Regions from separate parts of the Sporosarcina sp. NCCP-2331 genome, predicted to be linked through region 3. Evidence: riboswitches for the same ligand, from Rfam matches in the RefSeq annotation. Region 3 holds a riboswitch; each other region holds the start of a gene.

Region 1 (5,775 bases), on a different contig from region 3:
AGAGCACGAGTGGGTAAAAGAAGAAGACGGTAAATACCGTATCGGGATCACACATTTCGCACAGTCTGAGCTGGGAGATATCGTTTTCGTTGAACTGCCTTCAGTCGGCGATGAAGTGAAGTCAGACGAGCCTTTCGGAAGCGTTGAATCAGTAAAAACTGTTTCTGAATTGTACGCTCCTTTAACAGGTAAAGTTGTAGAAGTGAACGAAGATCTTGAAGACAGCCCTGAACTTGTAAACGAATCTCCATATGAAGGTGCTTGGATGATCGTTGTTGAGATTGCAGATAAAGCTGAACTTGATGAGTTAATGACAGCTGAGCAGTACGATGAAATGACAGCTGGCGAATAAGAAAACGAAAAGCGCCGGGAAGTTCCGGTGCTTTTTTTACACTATGAGGAGGAAACTGGATGCATCCGAAAGTACTCATTGTGGAAGGCAGTTCCGATCGCAGAAGGCTTATGCCGATGCTGGCGGAACCGGTAGAAATCATTTGTACGAACGGCACGATCAGTTCCTATCATATAGAAGAACTTCTGGAGCCATATGAAGAGCAGGATCTTTTCATTTTTGTGGATGCGGACGCCTCGGGTGATTCCATCCGCAAATTGTTCGTGCAACTTTATCCGGAAGCAAGGCACTTATTTACAGACCGGCTGTATCGGGAAGTAGCGACAACACCGCTCAAAGTCTTGGCGGGCATTTTAGTTGCAGCGAATTTCAAGGTACATCCCGTCTACTTGGCAGGAGGAGCAAATGGATAAATGGACAATTGACGATTGGGAACGCGAACGGGCGGCAGAGCAATTGGCCGCTTTTTATCTGTTCACTCCGATGTGCGGAACGTGTGCAGTGGCCTCAAAAATGCTGACAGTAATCGAAGCGATGCGTCCTGAGTTAACGATAGGTAAAGCGGATTTGAATTTTACGGAGCAACTGGCTTATGATTACGAGATTGAAAGCGTACCATGCCTGCTCATCCACCGGCAGGGGAAACCTATTGAAAAGATCTATGCATTCCAATCCGTACCTAACTTATTGGAAAAGTTGACTTGACATTCATCTCGAATATATGGTATAAGTAATACAATCAATTGAATAACGATACTCTTATAAAGAGCGGTGGAGGGAAGTGCCCTATGAAGCCCGGCAACCGTCACAATTGTGAAATGGTGCCAATTCACTCAAAGCGGAATGCTTTGACAGATGAGAGAACGGTAACGTACATAATTTTTCATACGTTCAGCCTTTCTGCTCGTCTGCAGAAGGGTTTTTTATATTCAAAAGCGGAATGCGCCGTTTAGCCTCGACAGGCACTGGAGGGCTTGCCGACAAAGGTGCGGTTTTTGCACCTTTTCGGAAAGACCGAAGTGACCCGAGAGGCTGGCGCATGCAGCTGGATGTTAATCTAAAGCGGAAGATGCCGTTTAGCTCCGACAGGCGTTGAAGGGCTTTCCATAAAGGCGCTCTTTGCCTTTCTGGAAAGATCGAAACGACCCGAGGAGCTGGCATCTGCAGCTGGATGTAATTAAAAGCGGAATGCGCCGTTTAGCTCCGAAAGGCACACATGTATAAAGCACACAAAAGAAAAAACATAATCACGGATTTACTAAAGGCGGTGCAGAAAATGATTCAACTGACAAACGTACATAAGAGATTCCAATTGAACCAAGCGGAAATTGTAGCGGTAGATGACGTGACGCTGGCTATCAAAGAAGGAGAAATTTTTGGCGTCATCGGTTACAGTGGGGCGGGGAAAAGTACATTGATCCGGCTGTTGAACGGTTTGGAACAGCCGACTTCAGGGAGTATTGTAATCAATGATCTGGAAATGACTACACTTAAAGGTGCAGGTCTTCGGAACGCGCGGCAGAAGATCAGTATGATTTTCCAGCATTTCAATTTGCTTTGGTCGCGTACAGTCGAAGACAATATTTCATTTCCGTTGGAGATTGCAGGTGTGAAGAAAGCTGAACGCGACGCGAAAGTGAAAGAACTGATTGATCTGGTTGGATTATCAGGACGGGAGAAAGCTTATCCTTCCCAGTTATCAGGCGGGCAGAAACAGCGTGTCGGCATTGCCAGAGCGCTTGCTAATGACCCTGAAGTTCTGCTGTGTGATGAAGCGACTTCAGCATTGGATCCCGAAACAACAAATGCCATCTTAGATTTGCTGACAGAAATTAATGAACGTCTCGGTTTGACGATTGTGCTCATTACCCATGAAATGCACGTCATCCGGAAGATTTGTCATCGCGTGGCGGTCATGGAAGCGGGAAAAGTGGTGGAAGTCGGCAATGTGCTCGACGTCTTCCAATCACCACAGGCCGAGATTACGAAACGTTTCATTTCTCAAGTTTCAGATAATGCAGATGCAGACGAAGCAATTAAGCATCTGCAGGAAGATACGAACGGCAAGCTCGTAAAGCTGACGTTCATAGGAGAACGGACTGAACAGCCGGTTTTGGCAGAATTAATCCGCAAGTTTGAGATCGACGTAAATATCGTGCAGGGGAACATCTCCGCTTTGCGTGACGGTGCGTACGGAACATTGATGTTACAGCTGATCGGCAATCCGGCAATCATTGATGAAGCAATTTCTTACCTGCACGCCAATGAAGTAAAGACGGAGGTGCTGACAAATGATTGAACAGTGGTTTCCTAACGTGAATTGGGACAAAATGTGGGAGGCAACAGGCGAAACACTGTACATGACAGCATTCTCGACTGTTCTGACATTTATTTTCGGCATCGCTTTGGGTCTTTTGTTATTCCTGACCAGCCGCGGACAATTATGGTCCAACAGATTTACAAATGTGATTACCGCAGCATTCGTCAATATTTTCCGTTCAATCCCATTCATCATTTTGATCATCTTGCTATTCCCGGTGACAAAGCTGTTAATTGGGACACTTCGCGGTCCGAATGCCGCATTGCCTGCATTGATCATCGGTGCCGCACCGTTTTATGCACGTATGGTATTGATCGCTTTGCAAGAAATTGACAGAGGCGTCATAGAGGCAGCCCGTTCAATGGGTGCAAAAACTTCGACAATCATTTTCAAAGTACTGCTGCCTGAATCAATGCCTGCATTGGTGTCGGGTATTACGGTAACATCCATTGCGCTCGTCGGCTATACGGCGATGGCAGGGGCAATTGGAGCGGGAGGTCTTGGTACCCTCGCCTATCTGGAAGGGTTTCAGCGTTCGCGCGGAGATGTCACAATGATGGCTACCATTCTGGTTCTTGTGATCGTATTTATTATTCAGTTCATTGGAGATTTAATCGTTAAACGTTTGGATAAGCGATAAAGGGATTTTCAGGGAGACCTGTTAACCATATAAAAAAAACATTTTGGTAAAGGGGAAATGTGAAAATGAAGAAGTTTTTATTCGGTCTATTCGCAGCTGTGCTTGTATTGGCTTTAGCAGCTTGTGGAACAAAAGACGATGGCAAGAATAGCGGGGATGCAGTAGATGTTGATGCAGATAAGCCGGCAGAGGAAAAAACGACGTTAACGGTAGGTGCATCTAATACACCTCACGCGGAGATTTTGGAAGAAGCAAAACCATTATTAGCTGAAAAAGGATACGATCTAGTAATCGAAAGCTATACAGATTATGTACTTCCTAATAAAGATTTGGATGAAGGTGAGTTGGATGCAAACTACTTCCAACACATTCCGTACCTAGAAAGTCAGATTGCGGATTTTGGCTATGACTTTGTAAATGCAGGATCTATTCACATTGAACCAATCGGTGTGTATTCGAAAAAATATAAGACGCTTGAAGAACTTCCTGAAGGTGCAACAATCCTGATCAGTAACTCGGTAGCGGATCACGGACGCGTGCTTGCGATGTTAGAAGAAAAAGGATTAATCAAGTTGAAAGACGGCGTGGAGAAAGTAAAAGCAGAGCTGGATGATATCGTAGAAAATCCGAAAAACTTGGAATTCGATCCGAATTATGAGCCGGCTCTTATGCCTCAGCTTTATAACAACGACGAAGGTGATGCATTGTTGATCAACTCGAACTTTGCAATCGATGCAGGATTGAATCCGATGGAAGATTCAATCGCATTGGAAGATAAAGAATCACCATACGTAAATATCGTCGCTACGAAAAAAGGCGATGAAGACAGCGATGCAATCAAAGCATTGGTAGAAGTTCTGACATCCCAAGAAATTCAAGATTTCATTGTAGAACAATGGGGCGGCGCGGTCGTTCCTGTAAAATAATGTAGAGTAGGCCGGCAGTGCATTTAGCTGCCGGCTTTTTTACGTCTATAACATTTTGACAATTACAAATTTAGTTCAAATCTATATTCTTACGGTGGTTTGTGGTAAAGTTATTTTGTTTCAGTCATACAGATGTCTATTTGAGGAGGACGTATTGTGAAGTTTAAATTAGGGCTCATTTGGCGAATTTTAATTGCCATTGTGCTGGCGATCGGGCTGGGTATGCTGCTGCCTGCTGTACATGAGGGGTTTGCGCATTGGTTCGTTCGGCTGGCGGCCACATTTAATATGCTGTTTGGAGGGTTTTTAAACTTTATTGTTCCGCTGATCATTATCGCGTTCATTGCGCCAAGTATTGCAAAGCTTGGAAAAGGGTCAGGCAAACTTCTTGGTCTGTCTGCTGCATTTGCATATGGATCTACTATTATTGCGGGACTGCTCGCATATTTTGCGGCGACGACGATTTTACCGAGCTTCATCCACCAATCAACGGATACTTCTATTGCAGAAGGTGCGCGTAAAGCGGGTACAGCGTTCTTTAAGATGGAAATGGATCCGGTCATGGGCATCATGACAGCGCTACTGCTGGCATTCGTTCTGGGAATCGGCATGGCTTCCATTAAAGGCAGAACAATGATGAGCTTCTTTGATGAGTTTAATTTAATTATCGAGAAAGTTATTTCTGTTGTCATTATCCCTTTGCTGCCGTTTCATATTTTTGGTATCTTCCTGAACATGACGTACACAGGTGAAGTGGCCAATGTGCTCTCCGTGTTCGTAGTCGTATTTATTATGATTATCGCATTGCATCTGATTATGCTGACAATCCAGTATACGACAGCAGGTGCACTGAATGGACGTAATCCTTTCAGTCTAATGAAAACTATGCTGCCTGCTTATTTAACGGCAATAGGCACACAGTCTTCCGCTGCTTCGATACCTGTTACGCTGCGGCAGGCCAAGAAAACCGGTGCTTCCGAACGAGTTACGAATTTTGCTATTCCTTTATTCGCGACAATCCATCTATCCGGAAGTACGATTACTATCGTTTCCTGCTCAATCGGCGTCATGCTGATGAACGGATTCGACATTAGTTTCGGCAGTTATCTGCAGTTTATATTCATGCTGGGGGTTACAATGATCGCGGCTCCGGGCGTTCCTGGAGGAGCTGTTGTGGCGGCGACAGGATTGCTTACATCCATGCTGGGCTTTAACGAAGCGATGGTTGCGCTGATGATTGCTCTGTATTTAGCACAGGATAGTTTCGGTACAGCTACCAACGTAACAGGAGACGGTGCACTTGCAATGATCGTGGACCGTTTCACAAAAAAAGTATAAAAGTGGATAAAAAGCCGGCGATTTTTGTCGGCTTTTTTTGTTTAATTCTTATGTACTATTCTTTTGCTGATTCTCATTAGACGGTATTCAATTGAAAAATAGACAGTAGGGAAAACCCTTATCAACAGCGCGGGATCAAGGAACTCTGTCACAATATATAATGGTTCTCAAAGATTTGCAACCGGTTCGAATATGGGGT
Region 2 (5,775 bases), on a different contig from region 3:
CATCTGGCGGTCTTTGTCATTCTCTTGCCCCGCAGTTGTCAGATAGTCGCCAATGAAAATGGAGTTGGCTGCATATAAACCAAGGGGCTGCAGACTGCGCAGATTCACTTCACGTCCGCCTGAAATCCGAATTTCTTTCGTCGGATTAATATAGCGGAACAGGCTGAGCACTTTCAGACAATAGCGCGGGTCCAATTCAGATGTGCCTTCAAGCGGCGTCCCGTCCACCGCATGCAGAAAGTTCACCGGAATAGAATCTGCATCTAGAACCCGCAGGCTGTGCGCCATCGAAATGACATCTTCTTTCGTCTCACGCATCCCGACAATGACGCCGGAACAAGGGGATATACCTGCTTCTTTCGCATGGCCTACTGTGTTTACACGGTCATCATACGTATGCGATGTCGTAATGCTTTCATGATGCTCGGCAGACGTGTTTAAGTTGTGGTTATAACGATCCACGCCTGCCTCTTTCAAACGTACTGCCTGCTCCGGCTTCAAGATGCCGAGACATGCACAGACCGTCATTCCTTCATGCTTTTCTTTGATTTTCTTCACCGAATCAATCACGATTTCAAGCTCACTGTCACGGGGTCCGCGTCCACTCGCCACGATGCAGTAGGTACCCGCTTTATTAGCAGCAGCGCGCTCTGCCCCTTCCAGAATTTCTTCCGATTTCATCATGGCATACTTTTCAACAGGCGCTTTTGATATGATCGACTGCGCACAATAGCCGCAGTTTTCGGGACAAAGCCCTGACTTTGTATTAATAATCATATTGAGCTTCACTTTGTTTCCATAGTAATGAGAGCGAATGGAATACGTTGCGTGAAGAAGCATCAATAAATCCTTGTCGGGACTATTTAGAATGGACAGCGCTTCCTCGTCCGTCAGTACATGCCCCTCCAAGACTCTATCAGCCAGCAGTTGATAATTCGTCATAATGTCCGCCTCACTTTCAAGTGTTTTGAAATTCTAAATGCAAAGACTCCTGCAAGCACAGCCAGTATAATATCTTTCGGCAGCGGCGGAACCATCCAAATCCACGCAATCTTATAGGTGAATACTTCCGGTGCCGCAGCCCACATTTTATAGGCAGCGTACATCAGGTTTGTTCCGATTAGGTAGTTAATTGCCGTCCCGATGAGTGCTGCTGTAATAAAAGCCGGCAGCGTGTTTTTCCGCTCTACGATCTTTCCCGCAACATAGGCAACGAGAATAAATGAAACGATAAAGCCGAAAGTCGGGCTTAAAATCTGACCGAACCCTCCTGAGAATCTGGCAAATACCGGTGCTCCCGCAAGACCGACCAGCATATACACAGTCATCGACAGCGCCCCTAGACGGCTGCCAAGCAATAATCCAGACAAGACCGCAAAGAACGTCTGAAGTGTGATGGGTACATTCATGACTACCAGGAATGGCAGAATGGATGTAATATTGGCTCCTATCATCATAAGTGCCGCGAACATTCCGCTGTATACAACTGCCAGCGCCCCCAGCTGATTTTTCGTACGTCCTTCTGTAATTGTTGTCATCCTTACACCCCTTAACTTTTTGGTTACTATAAAAATAGTAATAGTTAACTCATTTTATGTCAACCGGATTTTTATTTAGGTTAACAATAAAAAAGACCAGCAGCGAATTGCTGTCGGTCTTGACTTTTATCTTATTTTAGCTGTTCAAACGAATTAACCACAATTTACTTCTTCTTATCAATCTTCTCTTCTTTTTCTTTCCGGAACAAAAAGAAAGCGAGAATGCCGCTTATGGCTGCTGCTCCGAATGTAATCCATACGCGTGTGTCCCATGCCACTTCAGAATAATTATTATCAAGCATGATCCAAGCAATTGTGGCAACAATGGCCGCTATTGGAACGGAATATTTAAAAAACTGCATAATACCTCACCTTTTCCTTTTATTCATTTAATTTTATCATAGTGTTACTCTTTTCTCTATGCGGCCGGGCGCCGCCAACTTCACCAAACGTTCACTTGACGAATGCCGACAAAGCCGCTATGATTATGATTAGAATTATCGAAATAATTTAATAAGAAACATATCTTATCCAGAGAAGCTGAGGGACTGGCCCTATGACGCTTCAGCAACCAGCCCTATCGGCAAGGTGCTACTTCCAGCGTTATGCTCCACAGCATGCGGAAAGATGAGAGGGAACTAATCATTTTGATTACAAAGCCTTCTTTAATTGAAGGCTTTTTTTTATTAGACAAAGCAAAGGGGAGATTTGACGATGTCATTACTGGAGAAACTTCAAACAAATGTCCTGACAGCTGACGGGGCAATGGGTACTATCCTGTATTCCTACGGGATTGATTACTGTTATGAAGAATTAAATATAGAAAAACCGGAAATTGTACAGAAAATTCATCAGGATTATATAGAAGCGGGCGCAGATATTATTCAGACGAATACGTACAGTGCGAACGCTGTGAAACTGGCTCGTTATGGTTTAGAAAGTCGCGTTACGGAGTTCAATAAGGCAGCAATTCAAATTGCCAAACGTGCGGCTGCGCCGGGTGGACAATTTGTTCTCGGGACAATCGGCGGTTTGCGCGGTATCCGAAAGAGTGATGCCAGCTTAGATGAAATCAATCAAGTCGTTCTTCAACAGGCAAACGCGCTGCTTTCCGGAGATCCGGACGGTCTGCTGCTGGAAACGTACTATGATTTTGAAGAATTGTCGTCAGTTATTTCCACACTGCGGGGAATTACAGATGTACCGTTGATTGCCCAAGTGTCCATGCATGACCCCGGCGTCCTGCAAAACGGGATGTCGTTAAATGAAGCATTGCATCAGCTCGAGTCACTCGGTGCAAGCGTCGTCGGCGTTAACTGCCGTTTAGGCCCTTACCATACGATTCAGGCATTTGAAAATGTGACACTTCCTGAGAAGGCATTTTTATCTGCTTATCCGAATGCGAGCCTGCTCGACGTAGAAGATGGCCGCATCGTATATGAATCAGAAGCGGAATACTTCGGACGCGCTGCTGTTTTGCTTCGCGATCAGGGTGTGCGCTTAATTGGCGGATGCTGTGGTACGACGCCAAAACATATTAAAGCCGCTAAAACTCGATTAGCCGGTTTAGAGCCGATCAAAAAGAAAGTGGTAGCACCGGCAAAACCGATCATGATTCAGGAAGCAGGCCCTGTGAAACATCAGCCGCTCCATGAAAAGGCGAAGACAGAGCGCACCGTTATCGTAGAGCTGGACACGCCGCGCCACTTAGAAACAGAAGAGTACATTAAAGGAGCAAACTTGCTCTATGATGCAGGAGTAGATGCCGTGACAATGGCAGACAACTCACTTGCTTCACCGCGAATCAGCAATATGGCAATGGCTTCGATCATCAAGATGCAGCATAATGTACGCCCGCTGGTACACTTGACGTGCCGCGACCATAACTTGATTGGCCTGCAGTCTCATTTAATGGGGCTCAACGCTTTGGGCATCCATGATATTCTGGCCGTGACAGGCGATCCGACAAAAGTTGGGGACTTCCCCGGCGCCACAAGCGTCTATGATGTATCGAGCATGGAACTGCTGCAGCTGATCAAACAGCTGAATGAAGGGATTTCATTCTCCGGCAAGCCATTGCGCAAGAAAGCGAACTTCTCTGTTTCCGCTGCGTTTAACCCAAATGTCCGCGTACTCGACCGGGCGGTTCAGCGTTTAGAAAAGAAGATTGAAATGGGCGCGGATTACTTCATTACACAGCCTGTTTATACGAAGGAAAAAATTATCGATGTCTATGAGGCTACAAAACATTTAGATACACCTATTTTCATCGGGATTATGCCCTTGACAAATATACGCAATGCCGAGTTTTTACACCACGAAGTACCGGGGATCAAGCTGTCTGATGAAGTACTTGAACGTATGCGCGACTGCGGTGATGACCGTCAGAAAGCAACAGAAACCGGGATTCAGATTGCTAAAGAACTGCTTGACACGGCAGCGCAGTATTTCAATGGAATCTATTTGATCACACCGTTCCTACGTTATGATATGACACTTGAACTGAACCAATATATTAAACAGCTGGATGAGCAGAAGGAGAGGGAATTAACACATGCAGAGACATCCCATTGAAGAACAACTAGACAAACGAATATTGATTATTGATGGCGCGATGGGGACCATGCTGCAGGCGGAGGATCTCTCTACAGAAGATTTTGGCGGAGAAGAATACGACGGATGTAATGAATACTTAAACGTTTTACGGCCGGATATCTTAGAGAAAATTCATGACGAATACTTGGAAGCAGGTGCTGATATTATTTGCACCAACACTTTCGGCGGCACTCCCCTTGTACTGAATGAGTTCTCTCTCGGTCACCGCGCATATGAGATCAATTCAAAAGCAGTCGAATTAGCGAAGAAAAGCGCAGCTAAATACTCAACGCCTGAATGGCCTCGTTTCGTTGCGGGCGCAATCGGTCCTACTACGAAGACACTTTCCGTTACCGGAGGCATTACATTTGATGAGCTCTCGAATGATTTCTATGTACAGGCGCAGGCACTTGTTGAGGCAGGATGCGATTTGATCCTAATGGAGACGAGTCAGGATATGCTGAACGTCAAAGCCGGCACCATCGGGATTAAAAAAGCGTTTGAAGAACTGGGACGCGAAGTGCCGATTATGATTTCGGGAACGATAGAGCCAATGGGCACAACACTTGCGGGGCAGAGCATTGAAGCATTCTACATTTCGATCGAACACGTTCAGCCTTTGTCTGTCGGCTTGAACTGTGCGACGGGTCCTGAGTTTATGACGGATCATCTGCGTTCATTATCAGACTTGGCGACAAGCTACGTCACGTGCTATCCGAACGCCGGATTGCCTGATGAAGAAGGACATTACCACGAATCACCAGAGTCGCTTTCAAAGAAACTGGAAGGTTTCGCAGACAAAGGCTGGCTGAATATGGTCGGCGGATGCTGCGGTACGACACCTGAACATATCCGCGCAATCCGTGACGCAGTCAAAGACAAAGCACCGCGTAAGATGCCGGAAGAAGCGCACGGTCATGCAGTATCAGGCATCGAGCCGCTGCTTTATGATGACACGCTGCGTCCTTTGCTGATCGGTGAGCGGACGAATGTCATCGGTTCCCGTAAATTTAAGCAGCTGATTGTGGATGAAAAGTTTGAAGAAGCCTCTGAAATCGCCCGTGCACAAGTAAAACGCGGTGCGCATGTACTGGATATCTGTCTTGCCAATCCTGATCGTGACGAGCTGTACGATATGACTTGTTTCATGAAAGAAGTAGTTAAAAAAGTAAAGGTTCCACTGGTGATTGATTCGACAGATGAGAACGTCATTGCGGAAGCTTTGAAGTACTCTCAGGGTAAAGCGATCATCAACTCGATAAACCTGGAAGACGGGGAAGAACGGTTTGACGCAGTGTTACCCCTTGTGAAAAAGTACGGTGCCGCAGTAGTTGTCGGTACGATTGATGAGATTGGAATGGCTGTGACAAGAGAGCGAAAGCTGGAAATTGCTGAGCGTTCTTATGAATTGCTTGTGAATAAATGGCAGATCCCGCCTGAAGATATTATTTTTGACCCGCTCGTTTTCCCTGTCGGAACAGGCGATGCACAGTACATCGGTTCAGCGGTCGAGACGATTGAAGGGATTCGTTTAATCAAGGAGAAGCTGCCCCGGACTCTTACTACTTTAGGAGTCAGTAATGTTTCATTCGGATTGCCGCCGGTCGGACGGGAAGTTCTGAATGCAGTGTATTTATATCAC
Region 3 (5,775 bases):
ATAGCCTTGCAATCAGCTGCAAGGCATGTAGGGGATTAAATCACCGTATAATTTTTATGTGCGACAACAGTCATATTGGATGCTGCCCCAATTTGTTCTGCGTCTGAATCAGAAATCTTAACAATTACGGAGTTCTCGAGAATCTTGTGAATTGTTCCGGAAACTTCGTGTTCATTGCGGTTGAAGGATATGACTTCATCTACATATCTTGAGGCCACAAAATCAGAAATCGGACGATCTTTGCGTGGAAATGCCAACCGAATCAACTCCTTCAATAGTAAAATCTCGTCTTTTTCATATGCTGCAGAGAAAAGACGGAAAACGTGCAATAGCTTACTATAAGTAGTATAACATATATCGGGAAAAATTTCAGAATAGTAGAAACCTGTCGAATGGTAGATCGTACTTTTTGGAGTAAGATATAGGGTGAAGTCGAATGCAATTGATTTGACAATATACCTGTCAGGGTATAATCTGAAGATAATAAAAGGCGGTGAGATTTATGGAATACGATGATAAAGTGAAGAATCGTCTGAAGCGTATTGAGGGGCAGATTAAAGGGGTTCTGCGTATGATAGAAGAAGGCAAGGACTGTAAAGAGGTCATCACTCAGCTGTCTGCAAGCCGTTCAGCCATCGACCGGACAATCGGCGTAATCGTCAGTTCCAATTTAATTGCGTGCATGGAAAACCTGGATGAAACAGATGACAGAACACATGAATCGATTATTAACGAAGCTGTGGAATTGCTGGTAAAGAGTCGGTAAGCATTTACGCTTGACTCTTTTTTTCACTCGTGTAATATACCCCTATAGGTATTTATTACGAAAATGACAGATAAAAGGGGCAGAGAACATGACAGAACAGAAAAAAACGACAATCGTATTATTCAGTGGTGATTATGATAAAGCAATGGCGGCATATATTATTGCAAACGGTGCTGCTGCATATGATCATGAAGTAACAATTTTCCATACATTTTGGGGATTGAATGCGCTGCGCAAAGATGAACCGATTCAGAGTAAGAAAGGATTTCTTGAAAAGCTATTCGGTAAAATGATGCCGAGAGGTGCGAATAAAATGGGACTTTCTCAAATGAATTTTGCAGGTATGGGGCCAAAGATGATCAAGCGTGTAATGAAAAAGCATTCAGCTATGAGTCTACCGCAGCTTATTGTTCTTGCCGCTGAGCAGGACGTTAAATTGATCGCCTGCACGATGACAATGGATTTATTGGGACTTGGACAGGAAGAGTTGCTTGATGAAGTGGAGTACGGCGGTGTAGCAGCCTATTTAGGTGAAGCGCAGGAGGGCCGGGTAAACCTGTTCATTTAAAAAATTTTGAAAATAAATATACCCCATGGTGTATAGGAGGAATACAATGATTCAAACAGATAAGGTACTGGACGCTAAAAATCTTGCCTGCCCGATGCCGATCGTTAAAACTAGAAAAGCGATCAAAGAAATGACAGAGGGGCAGGTGCTTGAAGTCCATTCAACTGACACAGGAACAACGGCGGACTTGAAGGCTTGGTCTGAAAGTGCAGGCCACCAATATATAGGAAACGTTCAAGAAGACGGGGTCTGGCGCCATTTCGTCAGAAAGTCCGACAAAGAAGAACGGCAGGAAAGGACCTATCCATTTACCGTTGCAAACGAAAAGCTTACAGATAAATTGGAGGAACCTGGTACGGTGCTGATCGATGTCAGAGAATCTGCAGAGTATACATTCAATCACATACCCGGTGCCCTGTCGATTCCGCTAGGTCAGCTGGAAGAGCGAATAGAACATCTGGATAAAAAACATAAATACTTTATCGTATGCCGCACAGGAAACCGCAGTGATATGGCTTGCCAGAAGCTTGCGGCACAAGGGTTTGAGTGTGTGACAAATGTAGTGCCCGGTATGTCGAAGTGGCATGGTGATACTGAAAATACAGTAGGGGGTATAAAGAGATGAGAATTGCTACAGCAAGTGAGATTGCAAAAAAGGTCATACAAAAACAACCGTTATTTATTTTGGACGTGCGAAATGAAGAGGCGTTTCAGGATTGGAAAATTGAAGGCGAGCAGGTTGTTCATTTGAATGTGCCGTATTTCGAATTGCTGGACGGTGCAGGAGCCATTGTTGATCAGCTGCCGAAAGATCAGGAAATCATGGTTGTTTGTGCAAAGGAAGGGTCATCCATTATGGTGGCGGAAATTCTCGAGGAGGAAGGCTGTTCAGCTGCTTACTTACAGGGCGGAATGAAAGCCTGGAGCGAGTATCTGGAGCCCGTGAAAATTGGTGACCTGAAATCAGGCGGCGAGCTGTATCAATTCGTCCGTCTCGGCAAAGGATGTCTCTCCTATATGATTGTTTCTGGTGGAGAAGCGGCGGTTGTGGATGCAGTTCGCATGACCGGTGTATTTACGGATTTCGCGGACGGCGTAGATGCGAAAATCATACACGTATTGGATACACATCTACACGCCGACCATATTTCCGGCGGCCGAAAGCTTGCGGAATCGACAGGTGCAACGTACTGGCTGCCCTCGAAAGACGCCGAAGAAGTGACGTTTGATTTTGCTTCATTGGAAGAAGGGGTTTCGATTACAGTCGGCAGTACAAAGATTGAGATCCAGCCGCTTTATTCACCGGGCCACACGATCGGCTCCACGTCATTCATCGTGGATGACAGCTATTTGCTGACAGGTGATATTCTGTTCATCGATTCCATCGGCCGTCCGGATTTAGCCGGACTTGCGGAGGACTGGGTCGGCGATCTGCGTGAATCGCTGTACAACCGCTATCCTCAACTATCAGAGGATCTGACGGTGCTTCCGGCTCACTTCATGATGATTGAAGAGTTGAATGAAAACGGCAGTGTCTCGGAGAAGTTAGGCGCATTATATAAGCAAAATCACGGACTGAAGATCGACAATGAGGATGAATTTAGAGAGCTAGTAACAGGAAATCTGCCGCCGCAGCCAAATGCCTATCAGGAAATCCGTCAGACCAATATGGGTAAAATCCAGCCTGACGAAGAAATGCAGCGTGAAATGGAGATTGGTCCAAACCGCTGTGCAGTGAGATGATGAATGACAAAAAACTTTAGTAGGGGAGAAGATAAATATGAGTACAACCACATTCTTAGATGCAAAAGGATTGGCTTGTCCGATGCCGATCGTTCGGGCAAGAAAAGTAATGAAAGAACTGCAGACAGGGGACATCCTGGAAATTCATACGACGGACAAAGGCTCCGTTGCCGACTTGACGGCCTGGGCGGCTTCCGGCGGCCATGATCTGAAAGAAAAGCAGCAAGAGGCGAATGTCTTTAAATTCTGGATTCAAAAAGGGTAAACTAAGCACAGAGACAAGGAAGAAGGGAGGACATCATGAGCGTACCATTCATCATTACCATCTTCCTCATTGGGGTTGTCGGCTCATTTCTTTCCGGCATGATGGGTATTGGCGGCGCGATCGTCAAGTACCCCATGCTGTTATTTATTCCTGCTATGCTTGGTTTCACTGCCTTTTCGCCGCATGACGTATCAGGGATTACAGCAGTGGAGGTATTCTTTTCATCACTTTCTGGCGTATTGGCATACCGAAAACGCAATCTGATATTGAAGCCGCTTGTTTTTTACATGGGGATTAGTGTATTGGTCGGAAGTGTTATCGGCGGTGCCGGTTCAAGCTTTCTATCTGAAAACGCAGTCAATATTGTCTACGGCGTACTGGCTGTCATGGCGGCAATTATGATGTTCATTCCGAAAAAAGGATTGGAAGATCAGTTGATTGAAGAGATTACTTTCAATAAATGGGTTGCCTCCATCGCAGCGTTACTCGTCGGGTTAGCTGCGGGGATTGTAGGGGCTGGAGGCGCGTTCATTCTGGTGCCGATCATGCTGGTTATATTAAAAATCCCTACGCGTGTGACGATAGCAACTTCGCTCGCCATTACACTTCTGTCGTCAATCGGATCTGCTTCAGGTAAGCTGTTTACAGGGCAAGTGCCGTATATGCCTGCACTTGTAATGATTGCGGCGAGTATCCTGGCAGCTCCTTTGGGTGTAAAAGCAAGCCGGAAAATCAATGTGAAAGTGCTGCAAGGGATACTTGCCGTGTTAATAATGGGATCAGCCGTAAAAATCTGGCTGGATATCTTTTATAAATAAAAGTCATTTCGAAAGATTCTATTAATAACCCTTGCAATAGGCTGAGTTTAGCTTTATACTATTTTTCAAGATGGAAAACGAATAGACGGACTCTTATCAAGAGTGGCGGAGGGATTAGGCCCTGTGATGCCCGGCAACCGGCTTTGTAAGCAAAGGTGCTACTTCCTGCAGACGATCAGTCTGGAAGATAAGAGGGAATGAGCGAAAGCAGAGCCCTCTTCTTATTTATAGGAAGAGGTTTTTTGTGTATTCGGACGTGCATCTTTCAATATAATAAATTCCATTTTGGAAGGGGAAATAGTAATGACGAATTTTAAGCCGGAAACAGTATTATTGCACGGAGGACAGCAGCCCGATCCCGTAACAGGTTCACGTGCTTTGCCGATTCATCGTACGACTTCTTATGTATTCAGAGACACGGAACATGCACAGAATTTATTTGCCCTGCAGGAAGCGGGCAATATTTATACACGCATCACAAATCCGACAGTTGCCGTGTTTGAAGAGCGTATCGCAGAGCTAGAAGGGGGATCGGCAGCAGTCGCGTTGTCTTCCGGAATGGCGGCTATTGCATTCTCTATTATGAATATCGCAAGCGCCGGCGATGAAATTGTGGCGGCCAGCAATCTGTACGGCGGAACGTACAATCTGTTTGCTGTGACATTGCCGCGTTACGGTATTACGGTGAAATTTGTGGATGCATCCGATCCGAAAAATTTTGAAGCGGCTATTACGGATAAAACAAAAGCGTTGTTCGCAGAAACAATCGGAAATCCGAGCCTGCAGGTTTTGGACATCGAAGCAGTGGCGAAAGTGGCACACGATAACGGACTTCCGTTGCTGGTCGATAATACATTTCCGTCTCCATACGGATTGAATCCGATTGAATATGGAGCAGATGTCGTGATCCACTCTGCAACGAAGTGGATTGGCGGACACGGAACAACAATCGGCGGAGTTGCGGTTGACGCTGGGAAATTTGATTGGACGCAGGGCAGATTCCCTGGATTTACAGAGCCTGACAACTCTTATCACGGATTACGTTACGGAATTGACACGGCAGGCGCCGCATTTGCAACAAAGCTGCGCGTTCAATTGCTGCGAGATTTCGGGCCATGTCTGGCACCTGACAGTGCATTCAACTTATTGCAGGGACTTGAGACGCTTCATTTGCGCGTTCCCCGTCATAATGAAAATGCACAGAAAGTAGCGGATTTCCTGAAAGAGCATCCGGGGGTAGAGTGGGTGACATATACAGGGCTGGAAGATCACCCAACGCATGATTTGGCGCAGAAGTATTTGAAAAATGGATACGGCTCGATTATCGTATTCGGCATCAAAGGCGGCCGTGATGCAGGGCGTGAAGTGATTGATAATGTGAATATCTGGTCGCATGTTGCAAACGTCGGCGATGCGAAATCTCTGATCATTCACCCGGCATCCACTACACACCAGCAACTTTCCACGGAAGATTTGAAGAACTCGGGCGTCAGTGAAGAGTTGATTCGTCTGTCTGTAGGACTGGAAAATGCTGATGATATCATTACAGACTTGAAGCAGGCAATCGAAAAAGCGGTTAAGCAAACCGTTTAATAAGTAAACATAAAGAGGAAAC

Evidence for each region. Region 3 has a riboswitch for S-adenosylmethionine ahead of NCCP2331_RS02655 (O-acetylhomoserine aminocarboxypropyltransferase/cysteine synthase family protein). Riboswitches for the same ligand answer to the same signal wherever they lie in the genome.
Region 1: it holds a riboswitch for S-adenosylmethionine, as region 3 does, so the genes downstream of both, NCCP2331_RS13825 (methionine ABC transporter ATP-binding protein) here and NCCP2331_RS02655 (O-acetylhomoserine aminocarboxypropyltransferase/cysteine synthase family protein) in region 3, are expected to answer to the same signal.
Region 2: it holds a riboswitch for S-adenosylmethionine, as region 3 does, so the genes downstream of both, NCCP2331_RS12410 (bifunctional homocysteine S-methyltransferase/methylenetetrahydrofolate reductase) here and NCCP2331_RS02655 (O-acetylhomoserine aminocarboxypropyltransferase/cysteine synthase family protein) in region 3, are expected to answer to the same signal.

Annotation. Positions count from the first base shown of each region.
Region 1 covers NZ_BRCD01000024.1:50,981-56,755, reverse strand. Annotated here, with positions in the region: gene gcvH (glycine cleavage system protein GcvH) at 1-352, shown strand, start outside; gene NCCP2331_RS13835 (toprim domain-containing protein) at 412-765, shown strand; gene NCCP2331_RS13830 (thioredoxin family protein) at 758-1,057, shown strand; SAM riboswitch class I at 1,109-1,214, shown strand; gene NCCP2331_RS13825 (methionine ABC transporter ATP-binding protein) at 1,629-2,651, shown strand; gene NCCP2331_RS13820 (methionine ABC transporter permease) at 2,644-3,312, shown strand; gene NCCP2331_RS13815 (MetQ/NlpA family ABC transporter substrate-binding protein) at 3,378-4,238, shown strand; gene NCCP2331_RS13810 (dicarboxylate/amino acid:cation symporter) at 4,395-5,576, shown strand.
Region 2 covers NZ_BRCD01000020.1:52,923-58,697, forward strand. Annotated here, with positions in the region: gene bioB (biotin synthase BioB) at 1-942, opposite strand, end outside; gene NCCP2331_RS12400 (biotin transporter BioY) at 939-1,538, opposite strand; gene NCCP2331_RS12405 (hypothetical protein) at 1,703-1,900, opposite strand; SAM riboswitch class I at 2,063-2,172, shown strand; gene NCCP2331_RS12410 (bifunctional homocysteine S-methyltransferase/methylenetetrahydrofolate reductase) at 2,253-4,112, shown strand; gene metH (methionine synthase) at 4,093-5,775, shown strand, end outside.
Region 3 covers NZ_BRCD01000003.1:61,023-66,797, forward strand. Annotated here, with positions in the region: gene NCCP2331_RS02620 (DUF2187 family protein) at 36-257, opposite strand; gene NCCP2331_RS02625 (metal-sensitive transcriptional regulator) at 503-766, shown strand; gene NCCP2331_RS02630 (DsrE/DsrF/DrsH-like family protein) at 855-1,334, shown strand; gene NCCP2331_RS02635 (sulfurtransferase TusA family protein) at 1,381-1,959, shown strand; gene NCCP2331_RS02640 (MBL fold metallo-hydrolase) at 1,956-3,077, shown strand; gene NCCP2331_RS02645 (sulfurtransferase TusA family protein) at 3,115-3,342, shown strand; gene NCCP2331_RS02650 (sulfite exporter TauE/SafE family protein) at 3,378-4,160, shown strand; SAM riboswitch class I at 4,251-4,354, shown strand; gene NCCP2331_RS02655 (O-acetylhomoserine aminocarboxypropyltransferase/cysteine synthase family protein) at 4,464-5,753, shown strand.